3 regions of the Streptomyces sp. NPDC002935 genome follow, and region 1 is predicted to be linked to each of the others. Evidence: riboswitches for the same ligand, from Rfam matches in the RefSeq annotation. Region 1 holds a riboswitch; each other region holds the start of a gene.

The links. Region 1 has a riboswitch for cyclic di-AMP ahead of ABZX90_RS17740 (NlpC/P60 family protein). Riboswitches for the same ligand answer to the same signal wherever they lie in the genome.
Region 2: it holds a riboswitch for cyclic di-AMP, as region 1 does, so the genes downstream of both, ABZX90_RS00515 (M23 family metallopeptidase) here and ABZX90_RS17740 (NlpC/P60 family protein) in region 1, are expected to answer to the same signal.
Region 3: it holds a riboswitch for cyclic di-AMP, as region 1 does, so the genes downstream of both, ABZX90_RS15205 (transglycosylase family protein) here and ABZX90_RS17740 (NlpC/P60 family protein) in region 1, are expected to answer to the same signal.

What each region holds. Positions count from the first base shown of each region.
Region 1 covers NZ_JBEXNW010000011.1:236,167-241,248, reverse strand. The annotation lists gene ABZX90_RS17760 (beta-glucanase) at 1-285, shown strand, start outside; gene ABZX90_RS17755 (hypothetical protein) at 491-664, shown strand; gene ABZX90_RS17750 (alpha/beta fold hydrolase) at 953-1,699, shown strand; gene ABZX90_RS17745 (hypothetical protein) at 1,720-1,950, opposite strand; cyclic di-AMP (ydaO/yuaA leader) riboswitch at 2,394-2,566, shown strand; gene ABZX90_RS17740 (NlpC/P60 family protein) at 2,575-4,002, shown strand; gene ABZX90_RS17735 (hypothetical protein) at 4,063-4,380, opposite strand; gene ABZX90_RS17730 (hypothetical protein) at 4,527-4,652, shown strand; gene ABZX90_RS17725 (hypothetical protein) at 4,868-5,082, shown strand, end outside.
Region 2 covers NZ_JBEXNW010000001.1:129,004-134,085, forward strand. The annotation lists gene ABZX90_RS00505 (pitrilysin family protein) at 1-286, shown strand, start outside; gene ABZX90_RS00510 (pitrilysin family protein) at 283-1,671, shown strand; cyclic di-AMP (ydaO/yuaA leader) riboswitch at 1,887-2,045, shown strand; gene ABZX90_RS00515 (M23 family metallopeptidase) at 2,058-2,822, shown strand; gene ABZX90_RS00520 (GntR family transcriptional regulator) at 3,019-3,714, shown strand; gene ABZX90_RS00525 (HPr family phosphocarrier protein) at 3,939-4,220, opposite strand; gene ABZX90_RS00530 (GNAT family N-acetyltransferase) at 4,397-5,082, shown strand, end outside.
Region 3 covers NZ_JBEXNW010000009.1:271,843-276,924, forward strand. The annotation lists gene ABZX90_RS15195 (cytochrome P450) at 1-196, shown strand, start outside; gene ABZX90_RS15200 (transglycosylase family protein) at 287-1,426, shown strand; cyclic di-AMP (ydaO/yuaA leader) riboswitch at 1,610-1,803, shown strand; gene ABZX90_RS15205 (transglycosylase family protein) at 1,808-2,506, shown strand; gene eno (phosphopyruvate hydratase) at 2,855-4,141, shown strand; gene ABZX90_RS15215 (septum formation initiator family protein) at 4,278-4,754, shown strand; gene ABZX90_RS15220 (DUF501 domain-containing protein) at 4,794-5,082, shown strand, end outside.

The DNA of each region.
Region 1 (5,082 bases):
GAGACCGTCCAGCCGGGTGCCTGGGTCGACCTGGTGGTCGAGTTCGGCGCCCACCATGTCGTGTGGTGGGTGAACGGAACCCGCGCCTTCGCCGACCGGCGTGGAGTGGGCAGGGCCTGGCAGGCGTATCTCATCGTCAACCTGTCCGTGTGCGCCGGGCGTTACCACCCGCCGCCGCCCCCCGAGGTCTCGGCGATGGAGTTCGAGGTGGCCCATCTGCTCGTCCGCAGGCCCCAGTTCGACGGGCCGTTCCCTGTGGTGGATGACGTCGGTCTTCCTGCCTGACGTCGGCCCGAGTTCGGCAACCGGCATCCGGCTTGCGGCCGCGCGTCCGGCCCTCCGGCTGGAGCGGGCGACTGTGCACACGTCGCGCACGGCAAGCGGGAATCGGGCCGTGGCAGGTGCATCCGTCGCTGCCTTCGGCGCGGAAGCACGGCATCACAAGCGACGATGCGCCCGTGCACGTCGCGCCGACGGGGTACCGAGGGCCATGACGAAACCGCAGCCGGAGTGGGACGCCCGCGAGGCCGCGTACGTCAGTCACGTCGGCAACTGCCGCACATGCCAACGGGAGTCGGGCCGTTGCGCGCGGGCCGAACGCCTGTGGCGCCTCTACCAGGAGTGGCGCAACGGCCACCCCGCTTGGCCCGAGGACGCCGAGTGAGTGGTGCGGGGTTCGTCCGCCGTACCACTCGGATCTCTGCCGTCCGGCGCCGGGCGCGTCCCGGGCGTCGTCGCGGCCGCCGTGCGGCGACTCCGCGCCGCCCGCCTCCGGCCGGTCCGGACAGGGCCCGATGCGCACAGCCGCCGCTCTCTTGCCGGCGGCTTCGGGACGTGGGAGGCGTTACCAAGCCGTCGCCTCTTCGGCTACGGATATCCAGTGGCCGGTGGGACGATTTCTCCTCGGTCCAGTGCGAGGCGTGGAGAAGCGCCGTGAGGGTGGAGAGGTGCCATGCGAGGCTCTGCGCGGATGTCCGCCGATGGTCTGTCCCGGCCCGAGGTGACCGGCGCGCCCGTGGCGCTGGTTCCGCGTCGCGTCACGGGTCCGGCTTCGGGTCCCACGCGTGCTGCCGTACTGATCCTGCACGGTGGCAGGGAGGACAGCAGGGCCCCGTCCCGCCCGTGGCATGTCGCACGCGTGCGCATGCGGCCCTTCGTGCGCGCCGTGACGCGGGCCCTGCCGGACGAGGACGTGTTCGTCGGACAGGTGCGCTACCGCCACAGAGGGTGGAACGGCGTGGACGCCGACCCTGTCGCCGATGTCCGGCAGGCGCTCGCCGACCTCGCCGACCTGGTGGGGGAGGTGCCGGTGGTGCTCGTGGGCCACTCGATGGGCGGCCGCGCCGCCCTGTGCGCCGCGGCCGCGCCGCAGGTCCGGGCCGTGGTGGCCCTCGCGCCCTGGTGCCCGGAGGGTGAGCCGGTGGCCCACCTCCGGGACAAGCGCGTGATCGTGCTGCACGGCGACCGGGACCGGGTCACCGATCCCGAGGCGTCGTTCGCCCTCGTCCGGCGGGCCGGAGAGGCGGGTTCCTCCGCGAGCGCCGTACGCGTCGAGGGCGGTGACCACGCGATGCTCCGGCGCGCGCGGACCTGGCATCGGGCCACGGGTAGCACGGTCGCCGACCTGGTGACCCGGGTCGACGGTGGGCTCGGACCGCTCTCCGCCGAGGGGCCGGGCAGCGAACCCGGCGTTCTCTAGCGGTGATCCGAACGACACTCCTAGAGGCCGGTCGAGTCCAGCCGGTCGTCGGGGTCCGGGCTGGGGGAGAAGGGGCGCCGGGGGCCGGCCGCGAGTCGTGCGGCGGAGGCGGGAAGCGGGGCGCCGGTCGACGGATCCCAGTTGAGGATCCACTCGAAGTCGCGTTGCAGCCGACGGGCCTCGCTCCGGACGAGCGTCGGTATGTCGCCGCGTTCGGAGATCAGTTGGGCATAGATCGGCGCATCGTGCACGTGGGGATCCTCGACTCGCTCTCGTGGTCTGACGTGCCTCGAAGGTAAGGCCGGGACGTGGTCGCAGAGGTCATCCGGCCAGCTCGGCCAGAACCGGTCACCGTATGACCATCGGGCGCCGTCGATGTCGAACGAGATGTCAGGGAACGCCAGTTCTGTGCGCACTTCCGACAGGCCCGAGGCAGTGGGTCACGGGAGCGGCAGGCCGGGGCAGTCTGGACCAGGCGAGCGGGAACGGGAGGCGAGTCCCGATCGCCTCAACGAGGGCGCTCCGGCGCCGTTCTGAGCACGGCGTGTGTCCTCGTCGTCGCCCTGTGCGGCGATGCGATGAAGGTCACGAAAATGTATCGGACATCTGGGACGTGGATCTTCACATGGGGTGCACAACATGGCTAAGTTGGCGACCAGGCCGCCCGACTCCCTCCGGCGAAGCTCGCCGGGCGGTGCGGCCTCCGCCGAGTCCGGCCTGTCCCCGTGGCAGCTGGAGCCGGGGACCCACCGAACTTGGGGTGAATCGGCCCAACCGCCTTACGGGGCAAGGGCCGTAGGGCATACCTTCCGGAATCGTCCGCCCGAACCCGACAGCTAACCCGGTAGGCGGATGACGGAAGGAGTACCTCTTTCATGGCGCCGGAACGCACCCCGCCCAGCGGCGAAGAAGTCCGCCGACGGCTCTCGTCGCTCTACGACCAGGCGGAGAACGCCACCGGCAACTTCAACGCGACCCGCGCCCTGGCGAACGTCTCCCGCAAGCCCGCCCGGCAGACCGTCGGTGAAGGGCGCGGGGAAGCCGATCCCGCCCAGGCGGACCTGATGCGGCAGTGGTTCGACGGGGCGCGCTCCCGGCTCGGGCCCTCGGTCCCGGCCGTACTGCCGGCCGACAGACAGCCGGCCGCCCGCCCGACGGAGGGTGCGAGACCCCCGAAGGAGCGTCCGGCGGAGCTCCCGGCGGCGCGTCAGCTGGAGCAATCCTCCCGCCCTGTGGCCGAGTTGACCGCGGCACCGGTACGAGAGCTGACGGCGGGGCCCGTTCCGGAGCTGACCGCGCGCCCCGTCCTGGAGCTGACCGCGGGTCCGGTGGCGGAGCTGACGGCCGGGCCTGCCCCGGTGGCACCGGGACCCGGGACGCCTGTCCGCGCGGCGCTCCCGGAGGGGTCCGCTCCGGCCGCCGCGTCGCAGAGGTCCCCGCTGCAACTCAAGAAGGACAGCGCCCGGCGCAAGCTGGCCGCCGCACAGGAGCTGCTGTCGCGGCACAACGCGCGGCAGAGCATGCCGGTCGTCCAGATGCCGGTCGTCCAGGCCCCGGCGATCGAGTACCGGCCGGTGGAGGAGCCCCGGCTCACCTCGTTCGAGTCGGTGCCCCTGCCTCCTTGGTATGAGTCGGCGCCCTTGCCTGCCTCGTTCGAACCGGTCTCCCTGCCCCCGGTGTTCGAGTCGGCGCCCTTGCCCACCTCGTTCGAACCGGCGCCCCTGCCTCCCGCGTTCGAGGCGGCGCCCCTTGCCGCGTCCTTCGAACCGGTACCGCTGCCCGTGGACACGGCGTGGCGGCAGCCGTGGCCGGCGGGAAGCGACCAGTCGTGGCCGGCGGGAAGCGACCAGTCGTGGTCCGCGGCCCCCGGGCCGGTCGACCCCAACCCGGGGTTCAGCATCGACAGCCTGGTCGGCGCGGGTGCCCCACCGGTCGTCGGATACGACACCAGGGCCGCGGAGGCGGTCGCCTTCGCCCGCGCCCAGGTCGGCAGGCCGTGCGTGTGGGGCGCGTCCGGACCCGGCTCGTACGACCCCTCGGGCCTGACCCAGGCGGCCTGGAAGAGTGCCGGGGTCCTGCTCCCCCGCGCCACGTACGACCAGGCGCAGGTCGGCCCGGCGATCGCCCTCACCGGCATCCAACCGGGTGACCTCGTCTTCTTCCACAGCAATGTGAGCCATGTCGGGCTCTACATCGGTGACGGCATGATGGTCCATGCCCCGAGTCCCGGAGCCCGTATCGCCGAGGAGTCGATCCACACCGTCGGGCAGGCGGCGATCCACAGCGTCGTACGCCCGACCTGACACCCGGCCCGGGCGTCCGGGGGAGCGCGGCCGTCCGGGGAACGTCGTGGCGGCGCTCCGTCAGAATTCCCGGTCGATCCCCGTGACGGCGGCCGGTCCCAGGGGTGCGTCGTCCTCGGAGAAGCCGCTGTCGCGGAGCGCGCCGGAGACGAGCCGGACGGCCTCCGCCTCGGCGCTTCTCCGGTCCGCCGCCTCGACTTCGAGCCGGACCGAGAACGTGTTGTTCTCGTCGACGGTCAGCAGGCTCAGCTCCTCGCTCTCGCCCAGGTCCGTGTTCTGCGGGTCCTGAGGGCGAAGCCTGCGCTCCACGTCGGCACGGGAGGCGTCCGAGAGGCCGTGGAGGAACGTCCCGGGAACGGTGATGACGTAGGTGGTCACAGGAACTCCTTGCGTGGGTGCCCCGCGGGCCTGAAGTGCGGTCGGCTGTGTGATCGCCCGTGTACCCCGCATTGTGCCGGGCACCCGGAGCTTCTTCGCGTCGGGGCGGCGCCCGCGTGGTGATCGGGTGGCGATACGGCCGCCCCATGGCTGATGCCCGGATGACCACCGCCTTGTATCTCGTGCTCGGCATCATCGACGAGCGGGGCGAGCAGTGCGACCGCCTCCTCGACGCCGGGCTGGCCGATTCCATTTCGCACCAAGGTATTTGACGTGTCGTCACCTGAAGGCGACGGGTGACGATCGGGTCTCTGCGGGTGCCGTCGGCAGGCTTCGCTGCCGAGTCCCGGAAACGTTGCCCCCACGATCGGTTCCGGAGAGGGGCAGGGCCGTGGCCCGCGTACGAGGGCAGGATACGAGGCGCTGACCGAAGAGGGACGACGCCGGGGGTGGGACGGGTATGCGCCGGTGGCGTCGTCCTCCGCTCGTGCCGGAAACACAGCTGACGGCGCATCTGCGGAGCACGGTGTGGGGGCCCGCCGAGTTCGTCGGGCTGCCGCCCCGGTGGCTGGCGGGGGAGGGGATCCTTGTCGGGATTCTCGGGGCCGGGTCGATCGTCGGCGCCGGAGTCGTCGGCGACTGGACCGGGGTGCCCGCACTGGCCAGCGGTGAGGCGGGCCTGGTCTGCGCCGGAGTTCTCGT
Region 2 (5,082 bases), on a different contig from region 1:
CGAGGAAATGGAGCGCGCGCAGGCCCAGTTGGAGCGCGAGTGGCTGGACCGGCTCGGCACCGTCGCGGGCCGTGCCGACGAACTGTGCCGGTACGCCGTCCTGTTCGGCGACCCGCAGCTCGCCCTGACCGCCGTGCAGCGCGTCCTCGACGTCACGGCGGAAGAGGTCCAGGAGGCCGCCAAGGCCCGCCTGCGCCCCGACAACCGCGCGGTGCTCGTCTACGAGCCGACCGCCGCCGAAGCCACCGACGCCGCTGACGACACCGACGAGGAGGCGGCGAAGTGACCGAGCTCGCCACCATGGACTTCCACCCGCAGCCGCAGGCCGGCAGCCCCAAGCCGTGGGCCTTTCCCGCCCCCGAGCGCGGCACCCTGGACAACGGTCTGACCGTGCTGCGCTGCCATCGCCCGGGCCAGCAGGTCGTCGCCGTCGAGGTGATCCTCGCCGCGCCCCTGGACGCCGAGCCCGCGGGCCTGGACGGCATCGCCACGATCATGTCGCGCGCCTTCTCCGAGGGCACCGACAAGCACTCGGCCGAGGACTTCGCCGCCGAGCTGGAGCGCTGCGGCGCCACGCTCGACGCGCACGCCGACCACCCCGGCGTACGCCTGTCCCTCGAAGTGCCCGTCTCGCGTCTGGCCAAGGCGCTCGGCCTGCTCAGCGACGCCCTGCGGGCACCCGCGTTCGCGGACAGCGAGGTCGAGCGGCTGGTGCGCAACCGGCTGGACGAGATCCCTCACGAGACGGCCAACCCGGCCCGTCGTGCCGCCAAGGAGCTCTCCAAGGAGCTGTTCCCGGCGAGCGCGCGCATGTCACGCCCGCGTCAGGGCACCGAGGAGACCGTCCAGAAGATCGATTCCGCGGCCGTACGCGCCTTCTACGAGAAGTACGTACGCCCCGCGACGTCCACCGCTGTTGTCGTGGGCGACCTGACCGGTGTCGACCTCGACGAGCTGCTCGGCGAGACGCTCGGCTCCTGGACCGGTTCGTCCGCCGAGCCGCGTCCCGTGCCGCCCGTGAACGCCGACGACACCGGCCGCGTGATCATCGTCGACCGCCCCGGCGCCGTCCAGACGCAGCTGCTCATCGGCCGTGTCGGCGCCGACCGGCACGACCGTGTGTGGCCCGCCCAGGTGCTCGGCACCTACTGCCTCGGCGGCACCCTCACCTCGCGCCTCGACCGCGTCCTGCGCGAGGAGAAGGGCTACACCTACGGTGTGCGGGCGTTCGGCCAGGTCCTGCGCGCCGCGCCGGACGGTACGGGCGTCGCGATGCTCGCCATCAGCGGCTCCGTGGACACCCCGAACACCGGTCCCGCGCTCGACGACCTCTGGAAGGTGCTGCGCACCCTCGCGGCCGAGGGGCTGACCGACGCGGAGCGCGATGTCGCCGTGCAGAACCTGGTGGGCGTGGCGCCCCTCAAGTTCGAGACGGCGGCGGCCGTCGCGAGCACGCTCGCGGACCAGGTCGAGCAGTACCTGCCGGACGACTACCAGGCGACGCTCTATCAGCAACTGGCCGCCACGGGCACGGTGGAGGCCACCGCGGCCGCCGTGAGCGCCTTCCCGATGGACCGTCTGGTGACCGTCCTGGTGGGCGACGCCGCGCAGATCGAGGAGCCCGTCAAGGCTCTCGGAATCGGTGAAGTCAGCGTGGTGGCCGCGGAGTAGAGCCCACGCGACCGAAGAGGGCCCTGGTGACTGAAGAGTCACCAGGGCCCTCTTGTGCCCGGGCATCGTTCCCAAGATGTCCGGATTGGTACGGAGGTTGCCTGTCTGCCCTGTGGGATGCGCTACAAAAACCGTGATCCGTTTGTTGTTCGAAAGAAACCCCGACTAGCTTCGTTCCGACTGTTCGTCAGGCACTGCGCCGCGCCCGCGGCACCGGACAGCCATCGCCGAGTCCCCCTTTGGCGCGAGCCAGGGGAGCCGGGGACCCACGTAGTCCCTGGGGTGAATCGGACACCCTCCCCGGAGGGGGTCCGTAGGAGACCTTCCTGCTCCGAACCCGTCAGCTAACCCGGTAGGCGAGAGGGAAGGAAAGGATCAGCCCCTACATGGCGTTCACCTGTGGCACCGGGAAGCACCGTCGTCCGACCCGAGTGCACAGCACCACCACGAGCGCCGTCGGCGTCGCGGCCCTCACCACCACCGGTGTCATCGGCACCCTGGCCGCCCCCGCGTTCGCCGCGGAATCCTCCGTCGAGCAGACCGGGCTGACCCAGGCCGTCACCATCGGCGACTCGGTCGCCGACCAGATCGACGCCCAGGCCTTCGCGCAGCAGCGCGCCGCCGCCGAGGCCGCCGCGCGGAAGCAGGCCGAGCAGGTCGCGCGCAAGCAGGCCGCCGAGCAGGCCGCGAAGTCCCGCGAGATCAAGGAGCGCGCCGCCCGCGAGGCCGAGCGCAAGCTCCTGAACACCTTCGTCATGCCGATCACCGGTTCGTACGTCTCCACCGGCTACCAGGCCAGCAGCAGCCTCTGGTCCTCCGGCAGCCACACCGGCGTCGACTTCCACGCCGCGTACGGCACCTCGGTGCACTCCGTCGGCTCCGGAACGGTCGTCACGGCCGGCTGGGGCGGCGCCTACGGCAATCAAGTCGTGATCAAGATGCACGACGGCACGTACACCATGTACGGCCACCTCTCGTCCATCGGTGTGTCCGTGGGTCAGACGGTCACTCCGGGGCAGCAGATCGCGCTCTCCGGGGACACCGGCAACACCACCGGACCGCACCTTCACTTCGAGGCCCGTACGACCGCCGAGTACGGCTCGGACATGGACCCCGTCGCGTACCTGCGCTCGCACGGCGTCAACGTCTGACGACCTCTTCGCCGCTTCTCCACCGCTTTCGATGCCCCGGCTCACCGAGCCGGGGCATCATCGTTTCCGGAGGCCGTCTGTCCAAAAAATATCCATGGATTCAGGCCTGCCATCGGAAATTCCGGCTCCCTGCAATAGAGTCACTGAACAAGCGTCAATCGATGGCGTTTCGCGGGGATTAAAGCGGAGGTCGGGCATGCGTATTCCGGCGCACTCGGTATGCACGGCGATCCGTGACGACATCGTCGCGGGTGTCTACGAGCGTGGCGGCCGGCTCACCGAGGAACTGCTCGCGCGGCGCTACGGCGTCTCGCGCGTCCCCGTGCGCGAGGCCCTGCGCACGCTGGAGGCCGAGGGCTTCGTGGTCACCCGCCGGCACGCGGGCGCGTGCGTCGCGGAACCCACCGAGCAGGAGGCCGCGGACCTCCTTGAGATGCGCATGCTGCTGGAACCGCTGGGAGCCTCCAGGGCCGCCCAGCGCCGCACGGAGGCTCACCTGAAGGTGCTCCGAGGCCTGGTCAGGTTGGGGCAGGAGCGCTCCAGGAGAGGCCACAGCGAGGATCTGCGCTCACTGGGCGGCTGGTTCCACGAGACGCTCGCACAGGCATCCGGAAGCCCCGCACTGAGCTCCACGCTCGCCCAGCTGCGGCACAAGATCGCCTGGATGTACTCGGTGGAGGCGCCGGCCAACCCCGCGGAGTCCTGGGCGGAGCACGGCGGCATCGTGGACGCGGTCGCCCGCGGCGACAGCGAGCGGGCCCGCGCGATCACGGCCCTGCACACCGAGCGGGCGATGGGCGCGCACCGGCTCCGATTTCCCGGCGGCGGCGATCGTCCGGAACGTGTGAGGACTTCGCAACATCCCGTAAACATGACGGGCCCGCGTCATTAACACGGGCGCCGTATACAAAGAGGGATATTAGGCAGGGGTCTATTTCTCATGCCCTTTTATTCGCGTGCCAGGAATTCAGGCGCGCGCTATTTCTGTGTCCGCGCAGCGAGAGGCGCGCGGGTCGCGCGGGAATTCCTGAGCGGGGTACGGAAAACGGCTGAGCCGCACCGCCCGGGGGAGGGGCGGTGCGGCTCAGCCGCGTGTGTCCTGGGCGCCTTGTGGGCTCAGACGGTCTCGGGGAGCTCGTCGAGCCCCTCGGCGACCAGCTTCGCCAGACGGTCGAGGGCGATGTCCGCGCTCTCGGCGTCCGACGCGAGGACGATCTCCTCGCCGCCCTGGGCGCCCAGGCCGAGGACCGCGAGCATGGAGGCCGCGTTGACGGGGTTGCCGTCGGCCTTGGCGATCGTCACGGGGATGCCGGAGGCCGTGGCGGCCCGGACGAAGATGGAGGCGGGCCGGGCGTGGAGGCCCTCGGTCCAGCCGACGTTGACGCGGCGCTCAGCCATGTGATGCTGCCCTTCAGGTGTTCAGGGTTGTCTAGACCAGTGTTCCATATCGTGAGGCATGCCCGGACGGCCCCTCGTTCCGTCCGCCGCGACGCCGGTCCGCGGCCCCGGCGCGACGTCCGTCCTCCACAGACTGCCTCGCGCCGTTGTCGTACGCGAGCCGTACTCTGGGCCCCATGCAGACCTCGTCGGACCGGCACGAGTACCCCGCGCACTGGGAGGCCGACGTGGTGCTGCGCGACGGCGGCACCGCACGCATCAGGCCCATCACCGTCGATGACGCCGAGCGCCTGGTCAGCTTCTACGAGCAGGTGTCCGCCGAGTCGAAGTACTACCGCTTCTTCGCGCCGTATCCGCGCCTGTCCGCCAAGGACGTCCACCGGTTCACCCACCACGACTTCGTGGACCGCGTGGGTCTCGCGGTCACGGTGGGCGGCGAGTTCATCGCGACCGTCCGCTACGACCGGATCGACGCCGACGGGCTGCCCGCGTCCGCGCCCGCCGACGAGGCCGAGGTCGCCTTCCTCGTGCAGGACGCCCATCAGGGCCGCGGTGTCGCCTCGGCCCTGCTCGAACACATCGCGGCCGTGGCCCGCGAGCGCGACATCCGCCGCTTCGCCGCCGAGGTACTGCCCGCCAACAACAAGATGATCAAGGTGTTCACGGACGCCGGGTACACCCAGAAGCGCAGCTTCGAGGACGGCGTCGTACACCTGGAGTTCGACCTCGAACCCACCGACCGGTCGCTCGCCGTGCAGCGCGCGCGGGAGCAGCGTGCCGAGGCCCGGTCCGTGCAGCGGCTGCTCGCCCCCGGCTCGGTCGCTGTCATCGGCGCCGGGCGCACACACGGCGGGGTCGGCCG
Region 3 (5,082 bases), on a different contig from region 1:
GGGGTATGGCCACGGCATCCACTACTGCCTGGGCGCGCCGCTCGCCCGCCTGGAGGGGCAGACCGCCCTCCGCACCCTCCTCGACCGCCTCCCCGATCTCCAACTCGCAGGAGATTCGGCTGATTTGCGCTGGCGTGGAGGGCTCATTATGCGTGGATTGCGCACGCTTCCTGTGGAGTTCACCCCGGTCAAATAGCCCTTGATCGGTTCATCGGCGACCCTTCGGAACCCCTGTCGAAGGGGTTCTTCCGCATACCGGAAAGAGCGCCCTTCCGGCTACCGGAACATGACGCTCCATCAAATCTGTGATCTTCGCGTGATCGGTAGTGCATCGACTTGTGACAACCGTTCGAGTCCGGCTACGTTCACCCATCAACGCGGCACCTGCGCTTCCTACTTCGCAGGAGTCGCCGAAGTCACCTGCTGTCACGCGAAAGGCTTCCGTATGCTCTCCGGGAACGGCCGTCACCGTCGCCCTCGTCAGGCCCCGGCTCTCATCGTCGCCGCGGGAGTGGCTGGATCGGCCATCGCCATCCCGTTGCTCGCCGCGGCGAGTGCCAGCGCGGCCGACGGAACCACCTGGGATCGGGTGGCGCAGTGCGAGAGTGGCGGCGCGTGGAGCGCCGACAACAACAACGGGTATTACGGCGGGCTTCAGTTGGACCAGGAGACCTGGGAGGCGCACGGCGGTCTCGACTACGCCCCGAGAGCCGACCAGGCCAGTCGCTCGCAGCAGATAGCCGTCGCCGAGAAGGTGCTCGACGACCAGGGCCTCGCGGCCTGGCCGACCTGTGGACCGCTCTCCGGGCTCGGCAAGAGTTCGGGCGGCATCAAGGTCGACACGGGCGTGGCCGACGACTCGTCGAGCGCCGGGAGCGACTCCGGCTCATACACTTCATCCGGTTTGTCGACTTCGCCCAGTTCATCCCCTTCCTCGAACCTGTCCGGTTCGTCCGATTCGGGTGACTCCTCGGGCGCGGCCGACAGCACCGCGAAGCCCCACGCCTCGCAGGGTTCCGGCGGCTCGGACAAGGCGACCGGCAAGGCGGCCGACAAGGCGACCGGCAAGGGTGGCGAGTCGGGCAAGTCCGGACAGAAGGGCGCTTCTTCGGACGCCTCCGACGGTGCGAGCGCCAGTGCCGGCCGGCACCGTGGTGCCGACGCCGAGGAGAGTGTGACCGACGGTCGTGGCGACAGCGCCGCCGGGCGGCACGCTTCGCGCGGCTCGCGCGACGCCATCGACGTCATCGACGACTCGCCCGCCGTGAGCGTCGTGGGCAGTCTCTGGAGTGTTTCCGACGCCCTCGGCCTCGAAGGCGGATGGGGCGAGCTGCCCACCGTGAACGAGGAGGCGGTTGACGCCGGTCCCGGCCTCGTCGTTCCCGGTCGGAGCATCTCTGTTGCTACCGAAACGGTCGAAAAGTAGCGGGAGTTCGCGTCATAGTTCGCTGTGGAATGTCCGGTTTGGTGCGAGTGAGAGATGGGTCTCAGAAGCCCTGATCGTCTTTGATATTCCGCCGATCGACTGCTTACGGTCGTGACCGCTCGCCACAGCGGGCCCCGACGGTCACAACGCCGAATCCTGCCAGCGGCCGTACGGGAACAGTCGTCGCGTCATGCGCCGTAGGCAGGAGCGGGGGACCCAAGGTAAGTGCCGCGTCCGGGAGTTGAGAGACACCCGGAAACGGCTTGGGGTTAAGTCGCGTGTCGGACGTCCTGGAGACGGGACCGACGGCACGCGGCCGGGCAACTCAACCGGCCCGAACCCGACAGCTCACCTCGCAGGCGTCGGTGAGGGGATCACTCCATGCTGTTTTCCAGCAAGGGCAAGCACCGCCGTCCGAACAAGGCCACCCGCGTCGCCACGCTCGCCGGTGTCACCGGTGTCGCCATCGCCGCTCCGCTGATGGCGGCCGGCAGCGCCTCCGCCGCCACCGCTTCCGAGTGGGACGCCGTCGCCCAGTGCGAGGCCGGCGGCAACTGGTCGATCAACACCGGCAACGGCTACTACGGCGGCCTGCAGTTCTCGTCCTCCACCTGGGCCGCGTACGGCGGCACCGCCTACGCCTCCACCGCGGACCAGGCCTCGAAGTCGCAGCAGATCGCCATCGGTGAGAAGGTCCTCGCCGGGCAGGGCAAGGGCGCCTGGCCGACCTGCGGCGTCGGCCTGTCGAGCGCCGCGTACGGCGGTGACACCTCGACCCCGTCGACCCCCTCCAGCTCCTCCTCGAGCGGCTCGCAGAGCAGCACCACCACCCGTACGACGGAGCAGCCCGCCTCCCGTTCCGCGGAGCGCCCGGCCGCCCAGAAGACCGTCACCACCCCGACCGGCAAGAAGGTCAAGAAGGGTGACGGCGAGTACAAGGTCGTCAAGGGTGACACCCTCAGCTCGATCGCCGAGAAGAAGCACGTCAAGGGCGGCTGGCAGAAGCTGTTCAAGCTGAACAAGGGCATCGTCGCCGACGCCGACTTCATCTACCCGGGCCAGCAGCTCCACCTCCGCTGAGCCCGGCCGCACCCCGGCCCGACATGGTCGCCTTCGGCGGAGGGCGACCGCATGACCGGCCGGGCGCAGCCCCGCCCCAGCTGAACAGCAGCTCCCTCGCAGGTCGGGCCTTTGCGCCGAAGGCCTGGTGAGGGCCCCCGTCCCCACGGGCTCCCCGCTCCGGTGCTTGTTCCCCCGCATGCACCGGAGCGGGGTTTTTCATTTCTTTTTTTGTTCCGTTCAGGAACAATATGTACTCTCACTTCTGCTCAAGGGGTGGTCGATCGGCTGGCCGATCCCCTCGGGCCGGATAGGCTCATCCCGCGGGGCTGCCAAGCCCCGCATACCCGCGTCACATCCCAGAAGGAGATGCTCGTGCCGTCCATCGACGTCGTCGTAGCCCGGGAAATCCTGGACTCCCGAGGCAACCCCACGGTCGAGGTCGAGGTCGGCCTCGACGACGGCAGCACGGGTCGTGCCGCCGTTCCGTCCGGCGCTTCCACCGGAGCCTTCGAGGCCATCGAGCTCCGCGACGGTGACCCGAACCGCTACCAGGGCAAGGGTGTCGAGAAGGCCGTCCTCGCCGTCATCGAGCAGATCGGCCCGGAGCTCGTCGGTTACGACGCCACCGAGCAGCGCCTGATCGACCAGGCGATGTTCGACCTGGACGCCACCGACAACAAGGGCTCGCTCGGCGCCAACGCCATCCTCGGCGTCTCGCTCGCCGTCGCGCACGCCGCTTCCGAGGCGTCCGACCTGCCGCTCTTCCGCTACCTGGGCGGCCCGAACGCGCACCTGCTGCCCGTTCCGATGATGAACATCCTGAACGGCGGGTCGCACGCCGACTCGAACGTGGACATCCAGGAGTTCATGATCGCCCCGATCGGCGCGGAGTCCTTCTCCGAGGCCCTGCGCTGGGGCACCGAGGTCTACCACACCCTCAAGTCCGTCCTGAAGTCCAAGGGCCTGTCCACCGGCCTCGGCGACGAGGGCGGCTTCGCCCCGAACCTGGACTCCAACCGTGCCGCGCTCGACCTCATCCTCGAGGCCATCAAGCAGGCCGGTTACGTCCCCGGCGAGCAGGTCGCGCTCGCTCTCGACGTCGCCGCGTCCGAGTTCTACAAGGACGGCAAGTACGAGTTCGAGGGCAAGTCCCGCTCGGCCGCCGAGATGACCGAGTACTACGAGGAGCTCGTGGCGGCCTACCCGCTCGTCTCCATCGAGGACCCGCTCTTCGAGGACGACTGGGCCGGCTGGAAGGTCCTCACCGACCGCCTCGGCGACAAGGTCCAGATCGTCGGCGACGACCTGTTCGTCACCAACCCGGAGCGCCTGGCCCGCGGCATCGAGGAGGGCACCGCCAACGCGCTGCTCGTCAAGGTCAACCAGATCGGTTCGCTGACCGAGACCCTGGACGCCGTCGAGCTCGCGCAGCGCAGCGGTTACAAGTGCATGATGTCCCACCGCTCCGGCGAGACCGAGGACGTCACCATCGCCGACCTGGCCGTCGCCACCAACTGCGGCCAGATCAAGACCGGCGCCCCGGCCCGCTCCGAGCGCGTCGCCAAGTACAACCAGCTGCTGCGCATCGAGGAGATCCTCGACGACGCCGCGGTGTACGCCGGCCGCTCGGCGTTCCCCCGCTTCAAGGACTGAGCCTCCGGCTGAGGACTGAGCCTCCGGCTCAGGAAGCGTCGTCCGTACGTCCCCGTACTCGGTCCCGTACCGTGTGCGGGGACGTACGCACGTGACGGGCTAGTACTGACGGGCCAGTACTGGGGAGGCGGGACTCATGGCCGTGAAGGACCGGGACCGGTTCTCCACATCGACCAGGCTGAAGCTGCTCGGCGAGCAGACGGCGGCCCGGGTCTACCGCTCCCAGACCAAACGGCAGGCCCGCCGCTCCCGGCTGACCGGCCGGGCCGCGCTGCTAGCCCTCGTCCTGTGCTCCCTGATCGTCGCGCTCGCGTACCCGATGCGGCAGTACGTCTCCCAGCGCGCCGAGGTCGCCGACCTGGAGCGGCAGCGGGAGCAGGCCCGGCAGCGGGTCGAGCAGCTGCGCGACCTCAAGGCACGCTGGCAGGACGACGCGTACGCCGAGCAGCAGATCCGGCAGCGGCTGCACTATGTGATGCCGGGCGAGACCGGCTTCGTCGTGATCGACCCGGACGCGGCGAAGCAGGCCCGCGCCGACCACGGCACCACCGACCGCCCCTGGTACACCAACGTCTGGGACGGCGTGGACAAGTCCGACGCCGCCGACCAGTGACGACCCATGAACTGACCAGAAAGACACGTGACTCACGGCATGGAAACGCCACCGCCGACCACCCCGCGCACCGAGCCCACCGACGCCGACGTCGAGGCCTTCAAGCAGCAGCTCGGCCGGCCGCCGCGCGGGCTGCGCGCGATCGTGCACCGCTGCCCCTGCGGTCAGCCGGACGTGGTGGAGACGGCCCCCCGCCTCCCCGACGGGACGCCGTTCCCGACCACGTACTACCTGACCTGCCCGCGGGCCGCGTCCGCGATCGGGACGCTGGAGGCCAACGGGGTCATGAAGGAGATGACCGACCGGCTGGCCACCGACCCCGAACTGG